Linked DNA regions of Methylibium petroleiphilum PM1. The protein of the gene in region 2 binds, or shares a complex with, the protein of the main gene of each other region. Links are inferred from orthologs where the notes say so. Each region holds a gene or a part of one and is shown on either strand. Other genes may lie near its edges.

Region 1 (6,812 bases), 1.2 Mb from region 2 along the record:
GTCCGACAAGAAAGCGCTTGAGCGTGTCGGCGGTCGGCTTCTTGCCGACATAGGTGTCGATGCTCAGCGTGGACGTGTCGGCCAGGGTGTAGCTGAGCGTGGTCTTCACGCCGTCGCCTACCGTGCCCGGCACGCCGAGCAGCATCATGCAGTTGCTCACGTCGGTGTAGGCGCCGTCGTCGGTCTGGATCCAGCACAGCCCGGTCGAGCGGCTGAACCACAGGCCGTCGGGGCTGGAGAAGTCCTGGTCCGCGGTGAGCGAGGACAGGTTGATCTTGGACGTGTCGGCGTCGGACTGCGCACCGAACAGGTAGACATCCCAGGTGAAGCCGGTCGCCGCGGGCTCGCCGCCGTCTTCCTTCATGCGGATGATGTGGCCGTTGATGTTGCCGGCCGAGCCTTCCGGCGCGCCGCCGTAGGAGTCCTTGTAGCTGCGCGGGTTGGCCGCGTCGAGCGCGCGCTGGATCGAGTCGGGCGACGCCCCGACCGCCGGTGCCGCCGGTTCGAGCTTGCGCACGCTGTTGTTGGTGAGCGTGTAGTAGATCTCGCCGGTCGTCGGGTGCACCGCGCACCACTCGGGGCGGTCCATCGCGGTCGCGCCGACCGCGTCGCCGGCCAGGCGCGAGTGGATCGCCACGTCGCCTGCGTCGGCGAAAGCGTAGCCGGCGTAGTTCTTCACGTCGAGATTGTCGAAGCTCAGCTCGATCCAGTCGCCGCTGCCGTCGTCGTTGAACTTCGCCACATAGAGCTTGCCGCTGTCGAGGTACTTGTCGCCGGCGGCGATGCGGTTCGAGGGCTCTGCGTCGGCGGCATCCCAGTTCGTGGCCGACACGAACTTGTAGATGTACTCGCCACGCGAGTCGTCGCCCATGTAGACGGCCAGCGGCTTGCCGGCGACCGCCTTGCCGAAGGCCGCGCTCTCGTGCGCGAAGCGGCCCAGGGTGGTGCGCTTCTTGATGGTCGCCGCCTTGTCGTACGGATCGATCTCGACGATGTAGCCGAAGGTGTTGAGCTCGTTGCGGTAGTCGTCGCTGCCGTCGGCCGAGGCGCCGATCTTGCTGATGTCCCAGCGCTGGTACTTGTCGTCCGCACCGCTGGTTTCCCAGCCGTGACGGCTGGCCGCGCCCTGCTTGCGCTTGTAGCGGTTGAGCGCCGTGACACTCTTGTCGCCTCGGGCCGCGTCGTCGCCGGCCGAGCGGGTGAAGTAGCCCTCGAAGTTCTCTTCGCCGGTCAGCAGCGTGCCCCAGGGGGTGTAGCCGGTACCGCAGTTGTTGATGGTGCCGCGCGCGCCGGTGCCGGCGGTCGAGTACAGCGTCTTCGCGAGCGCGTTGCCGCGCACCGCGCCCGACAGCTCCACCGGCGTGAGCGGCGTGACGCGGCGGTTGTAGGCCGAGTCCTGGACGTAGGCCCAGCTGCCACCGGTCTTGCGGACCTCGACCACCGACACGCCGTGGGCCGGGATCTCCTTGTCGGATTCCGATGCCGGACGCGGACGCGCCGAGCTGCCGTTCACATGCAGGTAGTTGTCGCTCAGTGCCTCGTGGTTCATCGCCAGCAGGCCGCGCTCGGACCCGTTCGCGTCGCGCGCGGTGCCGGCAGCGTTGAGCCCGAAGTACTCCATGCCGTCGTGGTGGTCGCCGGCGCGCTGGTCGAAATCGGTGTCGCTGCCGTCGTTGGCATAGGCTGGCGTGCCCGCCGTCAGCGGATCGCCGAGTGCGTAGATCACGGCGGCGGTGTAGCCGGCCGGCACGCTCACGGCGTCGGCGGTGCTCTTGGCCACGGCGGTGAAGCCCAGCTTGTCGACCGGCGGGTTCGCGGGCGGCGCGTCGTCGTCCCCGCCACCGCAGGCACTGACGCTCAACCCGCCCAGCACCACGGCCGCCGCGGTCCCCACGCCGCCGCGCAGCACGGAGCGCCGGCTCAGCCGGGCGTCGAGCACGGCCATGAAGTTGTCGTTGCCGCTGGTATTGCTGTTCTCGTCATCTCGATCGATGCCGAGCAGAGGGAGATCGACTCGCTGATTCATGTCTGCGTTCCTTGCGACTGCTGGGTGGCGGGCGGGCCGGAATGGCCACACCGGGAAGCCGCAGACGTTAGGCACGGGACATGAAAGCGCGGTGACAGATCGGTGTCGCGTCTGTCACGAGGACGGCCATGCGAGAGCGCCCGACCGTCAGGAACGGCCGGGCGCTCTGAGCCGCCGCGGGTCAGGCCACCGCGGGAGCGGCCTTCTTGGTCAGCATGCTGGCCAGCGCCTCGGAGGCCCAACCGAAGCCCGCGCCGATCGCGATCGACACGATGGACGGCACGATCGCGTCGACCGGCGCCACGCTCTTCAGCAGGATGAGCCCGGCCACGCAGGCGAAGCCGTAGACGCAGGCCGGGATCGTTGCGAGCAGACCGATGTGCGCGGCCAGCACGATCACCGCCGCACCGATGCCCACCGCCACCGGTGCGGCAAGCGATCCGAGCGAACCCAGTTGCCCGGCCAGCATGACCGACAGTGCCCCGACGACGATGCCGAAGGACATGCAGACGATGGTGGTCCGCGCCGAAGCGGGCTTGCCACCGCTGTGGAAGTAGCAGGCCCAGGCCACGAAGGCCTGCCAGATCTGGACGCCGAAGGCCGCCAGCGGGCCGAGGAAAAGAAAGGTCGCGACCACGGCCAGAACGCCGATCGAAATCGCCAGGGCAATGAGCAAGGGCATGGTGAGTCTCCTCAAGTCTAGGTATCGGTATGGAGAGAAGAAGCGCCCGCCGCCGGCCGGCGCACCACCCCTGACTGCCAACGACGAGTGGTGGCGGCAGTGTTCGGATCACCCCCGCCGCGAACAAGCAAGGACAAACCTTTGTGAGCAGCGCAGCATTTGCTTACAAATTGTTCCCGGCTGTCTCAGCAGGGACCACAACGCACCATGACGGAGCGTCGGACGGAAAGCGGTGTTGCGCGCGCGCCGCGCTCTCAGTCGACCGGCGTCAGCTTCGCGACGCTCAGCGCCAGCCACTTCATGCCATGGCGGCCGAAGTTGACCTGGGCGCGGGCATCGGCGCCGATGCCCTCGAGCGTGACGATCACGCCCTCGCCGAACTTGGTGTGGAACACGCCTTGCCCGGACCGCAGCCCGTTCGGCGTGCTGCGCGCCTGGGCTTCGAAGGCGGCCGGCGCCGAAGCAGGCACTACGCGTCCCGCGCCCACCATCGAGCCGAGCCCCGTGCCGCGCTGCCACGCGGCCTGGTAGTCGCGGGCATAGCCCGAGCCGAAGCCCTGCAGCTTCGGCGTGAGCCATTTCAGCGCAGCCTCGGGCAGTTCATCGAAGAAGCGGCTCTTGAGGTTGTAGCGGGTCTGGCCGTGCAGCATGCGGGTCTGGCTGAAGCTCAGGTAGAGCCGCTTGCGCGCGCGCGTGATGGCCACGTACATCAGGCGGCGCTCCTCTTCCAGACCGTCGAGGTCGGCCGCCGCGTTCTCGTGCGGGAACAGGCCTTCCTCCAGGCCGGTGATGAAGACCTGGTCGAACTCCAGGCCCTTGGCGGCGTGCACCGTCATCAGCTGCACGGCGTCCTGGCCGGCCTGCGCCTGGTTGTCGCCGGCCTCGAGCGCGGCGTGGGTGAGAAAGGCCGCGAGCGGGCTCATGATCTCGCCGGTCTCGGCATCGGGCTGGGTGTCGACCAGGGCCACGGCGGCCGGCAGGCGCTCGGCGATGCGGCCGGCCTGTTCGTCGACCGGCAGCGCCACCGCGTCCTTGCCGAAGCCCTCCTGCGTGACGAAGGCTTCGGCGGCGTTGACCAGTTCGTCCAGGTTCTCCAGCCGCTCGGCGCCTTCCTTCTCGTTGCGGTAGAAGTCGGCCAGCCCGGAAGACTGCACCACGTGCTCGATGATCTCGCGCAGCGTGAGGCCGCGCGTCGCGTCGCGCATCGCGTCGACAAGCGCGGTGAAGGCGCCGAGGTTGCTGCCGCCCTTGCCGGCGATCGCCCCCACGCTCTGCCAGAGGCTGCGGCCGCTGCTGCGCGCGGCGTCCTGCAGCAGCTCCATCGTGCGGGTGCCGATGCCACGCGTGGGGAAGTTGACGACGCGCAGGAAGCTGGTGTCGTCGTTCGGATTCTCGATCAGCCGCAGGTAAGCCAGCGCGTGCTTGATCTCGGCACGCTCGAAGAAACGCAGGCCGCCATAGACGCGGTAGGGCACGCCGGCGTTGAACAGCGCGCTCTCGATCACCCGGCTCTGCGCGTTGCTGCGGTAGAGCACTGCGATCTCGCTGCGCGGCGAGCCGTCGCGCTGCAGCTGGCGCGCCTCGTCGAGGAACCACTGCGCCTCGGCGAAGTCGCTGGTGGCCTCGAACACGCGCACCGGCTCTCCGGGGCCGGCCTCGGTGCGCAGGTTCTTGCCCAGGCGGCGCGAGTTGTGCGCGATCAGCGCGTTGGCGCTGTCGAGGATGTTGCCGAAGCTGCGGTAGTTGCGCTCGAGCTTCACGACTTGCTGAACGTGGAACTCGCGCTCGAAGTCGGCCATGTTGCCGACACGCGCGCCGCGGAAGGCGTAGATGCTCTGGTCGTCGTCGCCGACGGCGAGCACGTTGTTGTCGGTGCCGGCGAACATCTTCAACCACGCGTACTGCAGGCGATTGGTGTCCTGGAATTCGTCGACCAGGATGTGGCGGAAGCGCCGCTGGTAGTGCTGGCGCAGCTCGGCGTGGTCGCGCATTAGCTCGTAGGTGCGCAGCATCAGCTCGGCGAAGTCGACCACGCCCTCGCGCTGGCACTGGTCTTCGTAGGCCTGGTAGATGGCCTGCTGCGTGCGGGTGAGCTCGTCGCGCACCTCGATATGCTGCGGGCGCAGTCCGTCTTCCTTGGCGCCGGCGATGAACCACGCGCACTGCTTGGGGATGTAGCGCTCCTCGTCGAGCTTCATCGCCTTAACGATGCGCTTGACCGCAGAGACGCTGTCCTGCGCATCGAGGATCTGGAAACCCTGCGGCAGGCCCGCCAGCTTCCAGTGCGCGCGCAGGAAGCGGTTGCACAAGCCGTGGAAGGTGCCGATCCACATGCCGCGCGGGTTCACCGGCAGCAGCGTGGAGAGCCGCGTGAGCATCTCCTTCGCGGCCTTGTTGGTGAAGGTCACCGCCATCACGCCGGCCGGCGAGACCTGTCCGGTCTGCACCAGCCAGGCGATGCGCGTCGTCAGCACCCGCGTCTTGCCGGACCCGGCACCCGCGAGGATCAGCGCATTGCCCGCCGGCAGCGTGACCGCGGCGAGCTGCTCGGGGTTCAGGTGGCGCAGCAGACCAGCGGCTTCGCCCGGAGGCGCACGATCGTTTTCAACTGACACATCCATCCGCGGATTCTATGGAGCCGCGCTCGGCTCCAAGGGTATCCTCGTCCCCATCGTCCTACCCACTCTTCCTGCCATGTCCGACGCGCTGCTCATCGGCATCTCCGCGCGCATCTATCACCCGATCACACCGGTGGCCGACATCGGTGGCATCTTCACCCGGACCCTGCACTACCTGGAGCAATCGGTGGCGCACTGGGTGCTGCAGCCCGACGCGCTGGCGCTGATGATCCCGCCCGTCGAGCGCGAGGGCTTGCTGCAGCCCAGCGAGGTGAGCCTGGCCGACTACGCGCAGCGACTCGACGGCCTGGTGCTGCAGGGCGGCGCCGACGTGGCCCCCGAGAGCTACGGCGAGACCCCGCTGGCGCCCGCCTGGGCCGGCGACCGGGTGCGCGACCGCTACGAGATCGAGCTGTTCAACGCCTTCGTCGCCGCCGGCAAGCCGGTGATCGGCATCTGCCGCGGCTGCCAGCTGATCAATGTCGCTTTCGGCGGCACGCTCTACCAGGACATCTCGACCCAGGTGCCCACCGCCATCGCCCACGTCGACGATGCCCGCTACGACAACCAGTTCCACGAGGTCAGCCTCGTGCAGGGCAGCCGGCTGGCCGGGCTCTATCCGGGCACGCACCGGGCCGAGATCAACTCCATCCACCATCAGGCAATCAAGGACCTGGGCCGCGAACTGAACATCGAGGCGGTGGCGGTGCCCGACGGCCTGATCGAGGCGGTGCGCTGGCGCGGTTCGAGCTATGTGTTCGGCATGCAGTGGCATCCGGAATTCATGGCGCAGCGCCAGCTCCATCCCGACCAGCTCGACGGCCGGCCGATCCTGCGCGAGTTCCTCGACGCCGCACGCGCGCGACGGCGCGCCTGAGCCTTGCGCAACGCCCTCCTGGGCGCCGCTGGCGCCGCACTGCTCACCAGCCTCACCCCCGCGGCGGCGGCGCCCTGCAGCGCGCCGCGCGAGGTCATCGAGCGGCTGATGTCGTCCGACTGCGAAGCCTGCTGGACCGGCGCCGCGGCCCGGCCGCTGCCGCGCTCGACCTGGGTGCTGGACTGGATCGAACCGAGCGCCGCCGGGGCCGATGCACCCCTGGCCGCAGGCGCCCTGCCCGAGTCCGCTGCCCGCCGCCGGGCGCTGGCGACGGCGGCACCGGTCGACGGCACGCAGGAGTTTCGTTGGCCGCTCGCCCGGCGACCGGCGGTGCGACTGACAGTGGGCGGCGGCCCCGCCTGGAACGGCTACCTGGGCCTGCAATTGCAGGCCAGTGGCAAGCTCCCCGAGGGCGCCGAGGTCTACCTGGCCCTGGTCGAGCACATCGCGGCCGGCAGCGATGGCAGCCCGGTCGAACGGCGTCTGGTGCGCAGCGTGGCCGGTCCGCTGGTTCTGGACGCGGATGGCCGGCGCTCGACGCAGTGGCGAGCGCTCCGCATCCCCGAGGGCGCCAAGCCGGAACGCCTGCAGGGCATGGCATGGTGGGTG
Region 2 (8,241 bases):
ACCCGCCCAACCTCACCTTCGAGATCAACGACTTCTTCCGTACCGTGCCTTCGACCGCCACCGTCGAGGCCGGGTACTACATGGGCACGAGCGGCACCAGCGTCGACACCGGGCTGTCGACCAAGTACGTCGAGTACGTGGGGCGCACGAACAGCGGGCTCAACCAGACCATCACGCGCGACAACACCAAGGTCGCGTTCCGCACCGACGTCAACGCCAGCGATCCGGAGCGTTGCGAGCCGTACTCGAAGAACAACCCGATCAGCGCCTGGGTCTACCACCGCGTGACCTGCCCGAACGGCGTGGAGACGGCGCCGGCCAACATCACTTTCAAGACGCGTGTACGCGAGGGCGGCGAGGAGGGGCAGCCCATCATCAGCATCAGCACCAGCGGCTACGTCTGCAAGCCCTGAGGCCAGAAGCCGGAAGCGGGTGAGGGGAGCGAGGCCCTCGACGTTGACATGAGCAGGAACTCCCTCTGGTTCGACGAGCGGCCACGCCACCTGGGGTGGCTGCTCCTGCTGCTGCCGGTGCTGGCGGTGTTGCTGGTGGCCGTCGGCACCAATCTCTGGCGCGATCAGCCCTCGCCGGCGACGGTGCCGGCGGTGGCTGTGTCGCCGCGAGGTCCGGACGTGGCGGTGCGGGTCGGGCTGCCGATGCAGCCCGGCGTTCGCATCGACGCGGGCGGCACGGCCGCGCCGGCAAAGCCTGCGCTTCCGAATTGCCCTTACCAGCAACTTGATCTCGTGACGGCGCACGGCAAGGTGCAGCGGGCCTGCGTGGCGACCACCCGCACGCTGCAGAGCGGCGACCTGCGCAGCTACGTGCTCGAACCGCAGGGCGTCTCCGACTGGACGCTCCGCGTGGACAGCGGGGACGGACGGGTGATGGCGGCCAGCCTGTCAGCGCCCGGTCGCGGCGACTACCGCTGCGAGGAAGACACATGCGCCGGCTTCTCGATCGGCCCGCGCGACGCGCACGGAGGGCGCACGCTGGTAGTGAGCCGGGCCGTGCTCACGGCCGAGGACGGCGTGGCGATGCACCTGAGCGCCAGCCTCAAGGCGCCCGGTGACCAGCAGGATGCCGACCTGGCCTGCAACGAGCCCGGCATCGCCATCGTTGAGCGTAGCGGCGCGGTGCTCACGCTGTGCCCCTCCGGCGGCGGTGGCGTGGTCCGCCTGGAGCACGAGCGCCGCCTCTACAGCCTGCGCGGTGCGGCCGGCGACACGCTGTTGGTCGGGGTGGACGCCGGCGGCGCGGTCGATTTCGTGCAGATCGGTGCCCTCGAGTGCCAGGGACTGGCCTGCTCTGGCGCCACGACGCAGCCGGGAGACGACCCGGCGAGCGAAAGTGGCCGCCGGTTCAGTTTTTCCGGCACCACCGTGACCGACGGGCTGCGCGGCGGTGCCGCGGCCCTGTTGAACGGCAGCGCGGTGCTGCCTCCGTTCTGACGCTGACGATGATCTACCTCCCACGCTGGCTCGACGACGAGCTCCATGGCCGCGGTTGGGTGCTGGCCGCGGTGATGCTGTCGGCCCTGCTGTTCTCCGGCTGGCTGGTGTGGGCGCGCTGGAGCCAACCGGCTGACGCCGTCCAGCGGGTCCGGGTGGAGACGGCAGCGCCTCAGCCGGCTCCGCTCGCGCTGCCGGTCGTGGCCGACCCGGTGGCCGTGCCGGCATCTGCGGCGCCCGCCGCACTGCCGTCCTGCCCGCATCAGCACGTCGACATCACCGGCGCAGATGGCCTGCTGCAGCGCGGCTGTCTGTCGGCGACGCGCACGCGCCAGAGCGGCAGCGTGCGCAGCTACGGGACGCAGGCCGAGGGCGTGTCGAACTGGCACATGACGATCGACGCCGCCGGGGGGCAGGTGATTTCGGTGCGCCTCAGGCAGGGGGCGATCGGCACGTCGCCCGAGCGTCTCTATGTCTGTGACGGTGTGGCCTGCCAGGGCGCATCGCTGGCCACCCCCGATGCCAACGGCGCACGCGCGCTGACCCTGGACGACACCCGGCTGCAGGCCCTGCCGCCCGGCCAGCGTTGGCGACGGCCCTTGCCCGGCGCGAGGCGCAGCCCGGACCTGGCCGCCGCTGGCAGTGCGGCCGGGCAGGCCCGTCCCACGGTGAGCGTGAAGGCCGTCCTGAGTGCCCAGCCCGATCGCAACGACTCGGCGCTGGCGTGTGCCGGGCGTGGCGTGACGATCGTGAACAACCAGGGCGCCGTGATCGATTTCTGTGCCCTGGGGGGGGCCGGCTTCGAGGTGGCCGATGACGGCCCCACGCGCTTTGCCTTCCGTGACCTGGAAGGCCGCGCGCTGGCGGTGGCCGTGGGCTCCGACGGCACGATCGATGGCGTGACGCTGGGCACGCTGTCGTGCCGGGACACGCGTTGCGGTGGCGTGTCGATGAGCGTTCGCGGAGATGCCGGCAACCCGGCGGCCGAGCGGAGCTTCGCGTTCTCCGGCACCACGCTCTACGAGGCCGGCACCGGCCGGCCGGCCGCGACCTTGAATGGCGGCGTGACGATGCCATCCCAGGAGTGAACCGGGCGGCGGCATCGGGGAGGGCGCGACTGGTGACCCGCGGGTGACCCCGGCATCCCGCTTGCTGTAGGCTGGCGGATTGGCCCGGCCCCGCTCGGGCCGCCGCAACCACCCCGCTCGAACCGGGGCCCACGATGCCTGAGCCTGCCCACGTCCTGCCCGTCACCCCCGAAGCCCCGGCCGCGCTGCCCGAGGGCGAGTTCGTCTCGTTCCCCGATTCGCCGTTCCAGCTGTTCCAGCCCTACCCGCCGGCCGGCGACCAGCCGACCGCGATCGGGCAACTGGTGGACGGCATCAACGACGGCGAGGTGTTCCAGACGCTGCTGGGCGTGACCGGCTCGGGCAAGACCTTCACGATGGCCAACGTGATCGCGCGGCTGGGGCGGCCGGCGATCGTGTTCGCGCCGAACAAGACGCTGGCGGCTCAGCTGTACAGCGAGTTCCGCGATTTCTTCCCGAAGAACGCGGTCGAGTACTTCGTCAGCTACTACGACTACTACCAGCCCGAGGCCTATGTGCCGCAGCGCGACCTGTTCATCGAGAAGGACAGCGCGATCAACGAGCACATCGAGCAGATGCGGCTCTCGGCCACCAAGAGCCTGCTGGAACGGCGCGACGTGATCATCGTCGCCACCGTGTCGGCCATCTACGGCATCGGCAAGCCCGAGGACTACACGCAGATGCGGCTGATCGTGCGCGCCGGCGGCAAGCTGGGCCAGCGCGACCTGATCGCGCAGCTCATCCGCATGCAGTACAAGCGCAACGAGACCGATTTCGCGCGCGGCACCTTCCGCGTGCGCGGCGACACGGTGGACATCTTCCCGGCCGAGCACTCCGAGCTGGCGATCCGCATCGAGCTCTTCGACGACGAGATCGAGGCGCTGTCGCTGTTCGATCCGCTCACCGGCCAGATCCGCCAGAAGGTGCCGCGCTTCGTGGTCTACCCCTCCAGCCATTACGTCACGCCGCGCGAGCAGGTGCTCGCGGCGATCGAAGGCATCAAGGAGGAACTGCGCAACCGCCTCGCCGAGTTCGTGGCCGACGGCAAGCTGGTGGAGGCGCAGCGCATCGAGCAGCGCACCCGCTTCGATCTCGAGATGCTGCAGGAGATCGGCCACTGCAAGGGCATCGAGAACTACTCGCGCCATCTGGCGGGTTCGGCGCCGGGCGAACCACCGTCGACGCTGGTGGACTACCTGCCCAAGGACGCGCTGATGTTCCTGGACGAGTCGCACGTGCTGATCGGCCAGCTCGGCGGCATGTTCAATGGCGACCGCGCGCGCAAGACCACGCTGGTCGAGTACGGCTTCCGGCTGCCGAGCGCACTGGACAACCGGCCGCTGAAGTTCGAGGAGTTCGAGACGAAGATGCGCCAGGTGGTGTTCGTCTCCGCCACGCCGGCCACCTACGAGCAGGAGCACGCCGGCAACGTGGTCGAACAGCTGGTGCGGCCCACCGGGCTGGTGGACCCGGTGGTCGAGGTGCGGCCCGCCACTCATCAGGTCGACGACGTGCTGCAGGAGATCCGCGATCGCGTCGACGCAAACGAGCGCGTGCTGATCACCACGCTCACCAAGCGCATGGCCGAGCAGCTGACCGACTACCTGGCCGACAACGGCGTGAAGGTGCGCTATCTGCACTCCGACGTGGATACCGTGGAGCGGGTGGAGATCCTGCGCGACCTGCGGCTCGGCAGCTTCGACGTGCTGGTGGGCATCAACCTGCTGCGCGAGGGCCTCGACATCCCCGAGGTCTCGCTGGTGGCCATTCTCGACGCCGACAAGGAAGGCTTCCTGCGCTCCGAGCGCTCGCTGATCCAGACCATCGGCCGCGCGGCGCGCAACCTCAACGGGAAGGCCATCCTCTACGCCGACAAGATCACCGACTCGATGCGGCGGGCCATCGGCGAGACCGAGCGCCGGCGCGAGCGCCAGATCGCCTTCAATGCCGAGCACGGCATCACGCCGCGCAGCATCAACAAGCAGGTCAAGGACCTGATCGACGGCGTGTATTCCGAGAAGAGCCGTGGCGACGACCTGAAGGCCGCGCAGGCGGCGGCCGAGATCGAGTCGATGAGCGAGAAGGACCTGGGCAAGCGCATCAAGCTGCTCGAGAAGCAGATGCTGGAGCACGCCCGCAGCCTGGAGTTCGAGAAGGCGGCACGGGTGCGCGACCAGCTGGCGCTGCTGCGCGAGCAGGCCTTCGGCGGCGCCGGTCACGACAACGTGCTGCCGCTCGTGTCAGGCAAGAGCGGGTCTGCCCGCTGACCCGTGGTCGCCGCGTCTCCGATAATCCGCACGGGATAGTCAACGGGGCCGTTCGAGCCCCGCCCGTGCGGCCCGGCCGCGCTCTTGCAGGAGACTTGTCGTGGGCGATCCTCTGTCGCTGCTGAGATTCAGTGCGGCATCCGGGCACATCTGGCTCGACGAGCAGCGCATGCTGCTGCTGCACGCGCGCGCGCTGGCCGCGCTGCGCAAGGAACTGTTCGACTCCCTGGGCGTCGAGCGCGCCCGAGGCCTGCTGGTGCGCATGGGCTTCGCTTCCGGCCGTCACGACGGCGAGCTGGCGGTCAAGCAGCGCGGCAGCGGCAAGAGCAACGAGGAGGCCTTCCTGCTCGGGCCGCAGCTGCACGCGCTGGAAGGTGCGGTCAGCGTGGAGAAGGTGGCGCTCGAGATGGACCTCGCCACCGGCCACTTCTTCGGCGACTTCCTGTGGACCAACTCCTGGGAGGACGAGGCCAACATCGCCGATTTCGGCTTCGGCGAGGAGCCGGCCTGCTGGACGCAGATCGGCTACGCCTCGGGCTACACCAGCGCCTTCATGGGCCGGCTGGTGGTGTTCAAGGAAATGGAATGCCGCAGCCAGGGCGACAGCCGCTGCCGCATCATCGGCCAGCCAGCCGAGGCCTGGCGCGACGAGGCCTATCTCAGCTACTTCCGCCCGCAGGTGATCGGTCAGCAGCTGATCGACTACAGCATCGGCCTGGAGCAGCTGCGCGCGGTGCAGGCGAGGCGGCAGTACGACCGCAAGCTGATCGGCGTGTCGCCGGGCTTCCGCGCCGCCTTCGAGCTGCTGCGCAGCGCGGCCGGCAGCGCGATCACCGTGCTGCTGCTGGGCGAGACCGGCGTGGGCAAGGAGATGTTCGCGCGCTGGCTGCACGAGAACGGCCCGCGCGCCGGCGGCCCGTTCATCGCGGTGAACTGCGCTGCCATCCCGCACGAGCTGATCGAGGCCGAGCTGTTCGGCGTGGAGAAGGGCGCCTACACGGGGGCACAGCTGGCGCGCGCCGGGCGCTTCGAGCGCGCCAGCGGCGGCACACTGTTCCTCGACGAGGTGGGCGACCTGCCGCTGGCGGCCCAGGTGAAGCTGCTGCGCGCGCTGCAGACCGCCGAGGTGGAGCGGCTCGGCTCCGAGCACGCCACCAAGATCGACGTGCGCATCGTTGCGGCCACCAATGTCGACCTGCAGCAGGCGATGCAGGCCGGCCGCTTCCGCAGCGACCTGTTCTACCGGCTCAACATCTTCCCGATCACCATCCCGCCGCTGCGCGAGCGCACCACCGACATCCCGGCGCTGATCGAGCGCTTCCTGGAGAAATACGGTGAGCTCTACAACAAGAAACTGCGCGGCCTGACCGACAAGGCGATGCGCCAGGTGCTGAGCCACGCCTGGCCCGGCAACATCCGCGAGCTGGAGAATGTGATCGAGCGCGCCGTGCTGCTGGCGCCGGCCAACGGCCCGATCGAGGCCTGTCACCTGTTCGGTGAACCGGCGCTGCGCGCCAGCGAGGGCAGCCTGGATGCGAAGGGCCGCGTGACCGAGGTCCACCCCGACGCCCTCGGCCGCCTGTGCGACGAGGCCTTCGAGCACCACATCGACCTCGAGTCGCTGGAGCGCCGCATGATGCAGGCGGCGATGCAGCGCGCCAAGGGCAACCTGTCGCAGGCCGCGCGCCTGCTCGGCATCACCCGACCGCAGCTGGCCTATCGGCTCAAGAAGGAAGGCCTGCCGACCGGCTGAACTCGCTCCGCCGGCCCGTGGCTCGAGCCGCCCCGTCGCCTCCCGGCGGCCGGGCGGCTTTTTCGTGTGCGCCGGCACTTCACCAAATGATCAAGCTGCGCTGCAGCAACTGATCAGCTCCGTATCCGGGGCAACCCTGGGTTCGCGCTGGCGCCGGCTTCGAGGGCTTGTGAATCAAGCACTTAGCGCAATTGGCACGGCCGTTGCCCTTATCAGTCCGTCCAGGCGGTTCGCCAGGGCCGAAGTGATGGATTGAACAAATGAAGCTCGCGCTCCCCAAGACTGCCCGGTCGTCGTCGGGCTCGGCGGCCCGGATGACCGGCCAGCCCTGCTACGTGCGCGTCACCGGCACCCTGGACGAGCGCTTCGTGGAGTTCGAGTTCGCGATCGGCGACCCGGAGCTGTCGGTCGAACTGGTGATGCAGTTCGAGCAGTTCCGCGAGTTCTGCGCGACGCACGAGGTCACCCACCTCAGCGCCGAAGAAGGCGCGCGGCTGGACTTCGAGCGCATGAAGTGGCGCTTCGGCGCCCCCGGCATCACCGACTGATCGAGATCGATCGCCAACCAGACAGCAGACAGAGCACCACAGGAGACAAGGCCGTGCAAGTCGACATCAAGACCACCGACATCCATCCGGTCCGCCAGACCTTCGCGCATGTGGCGCGTCGTCTGGGTGCGGACAAGCCCGCGTCGCGCTACCAGGAGGCGACGCTGGACATGCAGCCGACCACCAACTGGCACTACCGGCCGCTCTGGGACGCGGAGCATCACGTGTTCGACGTGCGTCGCTCCAGCATCGTGATGGCCGACTGGTACACGTTCAAGGACCCGCGCCACTTCTACTACGGCGTCTACACGATGGCGCGCGCCAAGCAGCAGGAGGGCGTGGACAAGCAGTTCGAGTTCGCCGAGAAGCGCAACCTGCTCGGCCTGCTCGACGACGCGGCGCGCGATTCGCTGACCCGCGTGCTGGTGCCGCTGCGCCATTACGAGTGGGGCAGCAACATGAACAACACCTACTGCTGTGCCTACGGCTACGGCACGGCCGTCACCCAGGCCTGCTCGTACGCGGCGATGGACCGGCTGGGCATCGCGCAGCAGCTCTCGCGCATCGGCCTGCTGCTCGACGGCAGCCAGGGCAGCTCGCTCGACGCCGGCAAGATCGCCTGGCTGTCGGACCCCGCCTGGCAGGGCGTACGCCGCGTGATGGAGAACCTGTTCGTCACCAAGGACTGGTTCGAGCTGTTCGTCGCGCAGAACCTGGTGTTCGACGGCCTGCTGTACCCGCTGATCTTCCGCCACTACGTCGATGAGGTCAGCCCGCGCACGGGCAATGCGCTGGCGATGCTCACCGAGTTCATCAACGACTGGTATGCGGAAAGCGCACGCTGGGTCGATGCCACCGTCAAGACGGCGGCCGAGGAGTCGCCGGCCAACGCCGCGCGTCTGGCCGAGTGGGTGGGCATGTGGCGCGACGAGGTGCTGCGCGCACTCGGACCGCTGGCCGCGCTGGCGCTCGGCGAGCAGGGCACTGCGGCGCTCGCCGACGTGCGCGCCGAGTTCGATGCCCGCGTCGCGCGCCTGCGTCTCGCAGCCTGATCGCGCCCCAGACCCGACCACCGAGGACACCCCATGAGCTCCAACGCCCCCACCGCTCCCGCCGCCGGCGCTTCGCGGCAGC

What was found. Proteins that work in one complex are often made in the same cells at the same time.
Region 1: the proteins of uvrB (region 2) and MPE_RS05730 are in contact, whole or in part, in a crystal structure (PDB 7EGT), measured with the Thermus thermophilus proteins. The link is inferred for Methylibium petroleiphilum PM1 from one-to-one orthologs. Residues at the interface, in WP_096411307.1 of Thermus thermophilus: Glu23, Leu25, Arg26, Asp27, Gly28, Glu29, Arg30, Phe31, Arg55, Glu326, Asp327, Phe328, Glu379, Ser382, Gln383, His398, Gly400, Arg401; in WP_096412145.1 of Thermus thermophilus: His654, Arg656, Phe657, Gln666, Asp668, Glu669, Lys680, Arg681, Leu682, Ser683, Lys685, Tyr686, Ala687.

The regions. Positions count from the first base shown.
Region 1 is NC_008825.1:1,217,465-1,224,276, reverse strand. What follows is about bases 2,647-5,661. They hold MPE_RS05730 (UvrD-helicase domain-containing protein), read right to left. Parts: upstream 5,330-5,661; coding sequence 2,963-5,329; downstream 2,647-2,962. Other genes in these bases: MPE_RS05725 (gamma-glutamyl-gamma-aminobutyrate hydrolase family protein), read left to right, coding at 5,403-5,661; MPE_RS05735 (DUF1097 domain-containing protein), read right to left, coding at 2,647-2,708. In the rest of the region: MPE_RS05740 (PhoX family protein), read right to left, coding at 1-2,026; more of MPE_RS05735, read right to left, coding at 2,208-2,646; more of MPE_RS05725, read left to right, coding at 5,662-6,203; MPE_RS05720 (hypothetical protein), read left to right, coding at 6,207-6,812. UniProt on the Escherichia coli protein: A helicase with DNA-dependent ATPase activity. Unwinds DNA duplexes with 3'-5' polarity. Translocates on single-stranded DNA with 3'-5' polarity. Initiates unwinding more efficiently from a nicked substrate than double-stranded DNA.
Region 2 is NC_008825.1:2,442,974-2,451,214, reverse strand. What follows is about bases 2,321-5,239. They hold uvrB (excinuclease ABC subunit UvrB), read left to right. Parts: upstream 2,321-2,673; coding sequence 2,674-4,806; downstream 4,807-5,239. Other genes in these bases: MPE_RS11535 (sigma-54-dependent Fis family transcriptional regulator), read left to right, coding at 4,907-5,239; MPE_RS11545 (hypothetical protein), read left to right, coding at 2,321-2,539. Outside these bases: MPE_RS11555 (hypothetical protein), read left to right, coding at 1-413; MPE_RS11550 (hypothetical protein), read left to right, coding at 462-1,451; more of MPE_RS11545, read left to right, coding at 1,460-2,320; more of MPE_RS11535, read left to right, coding at 5,240-6,559; MPE_RS11530 (phenol hydroxylase subunit), read left to right, coding at 6,820-7,107; MPE_RS11525 (aromatic/alkene monooxygenase hydroxylase subunit beta), read left to right, coding at 7,161-8,159; MPE_RS11520 (MmoB/DmpM family protein), read left to right, coding at 8,193-8,241. UniProt on the Escherichia coli protein: The UvrABC repair system catalyzes the recognition and processing of DNA lesions. A damage recognition complex composed of 2 UvrA and 2 UvrB subunits scans DNA for abnormalities.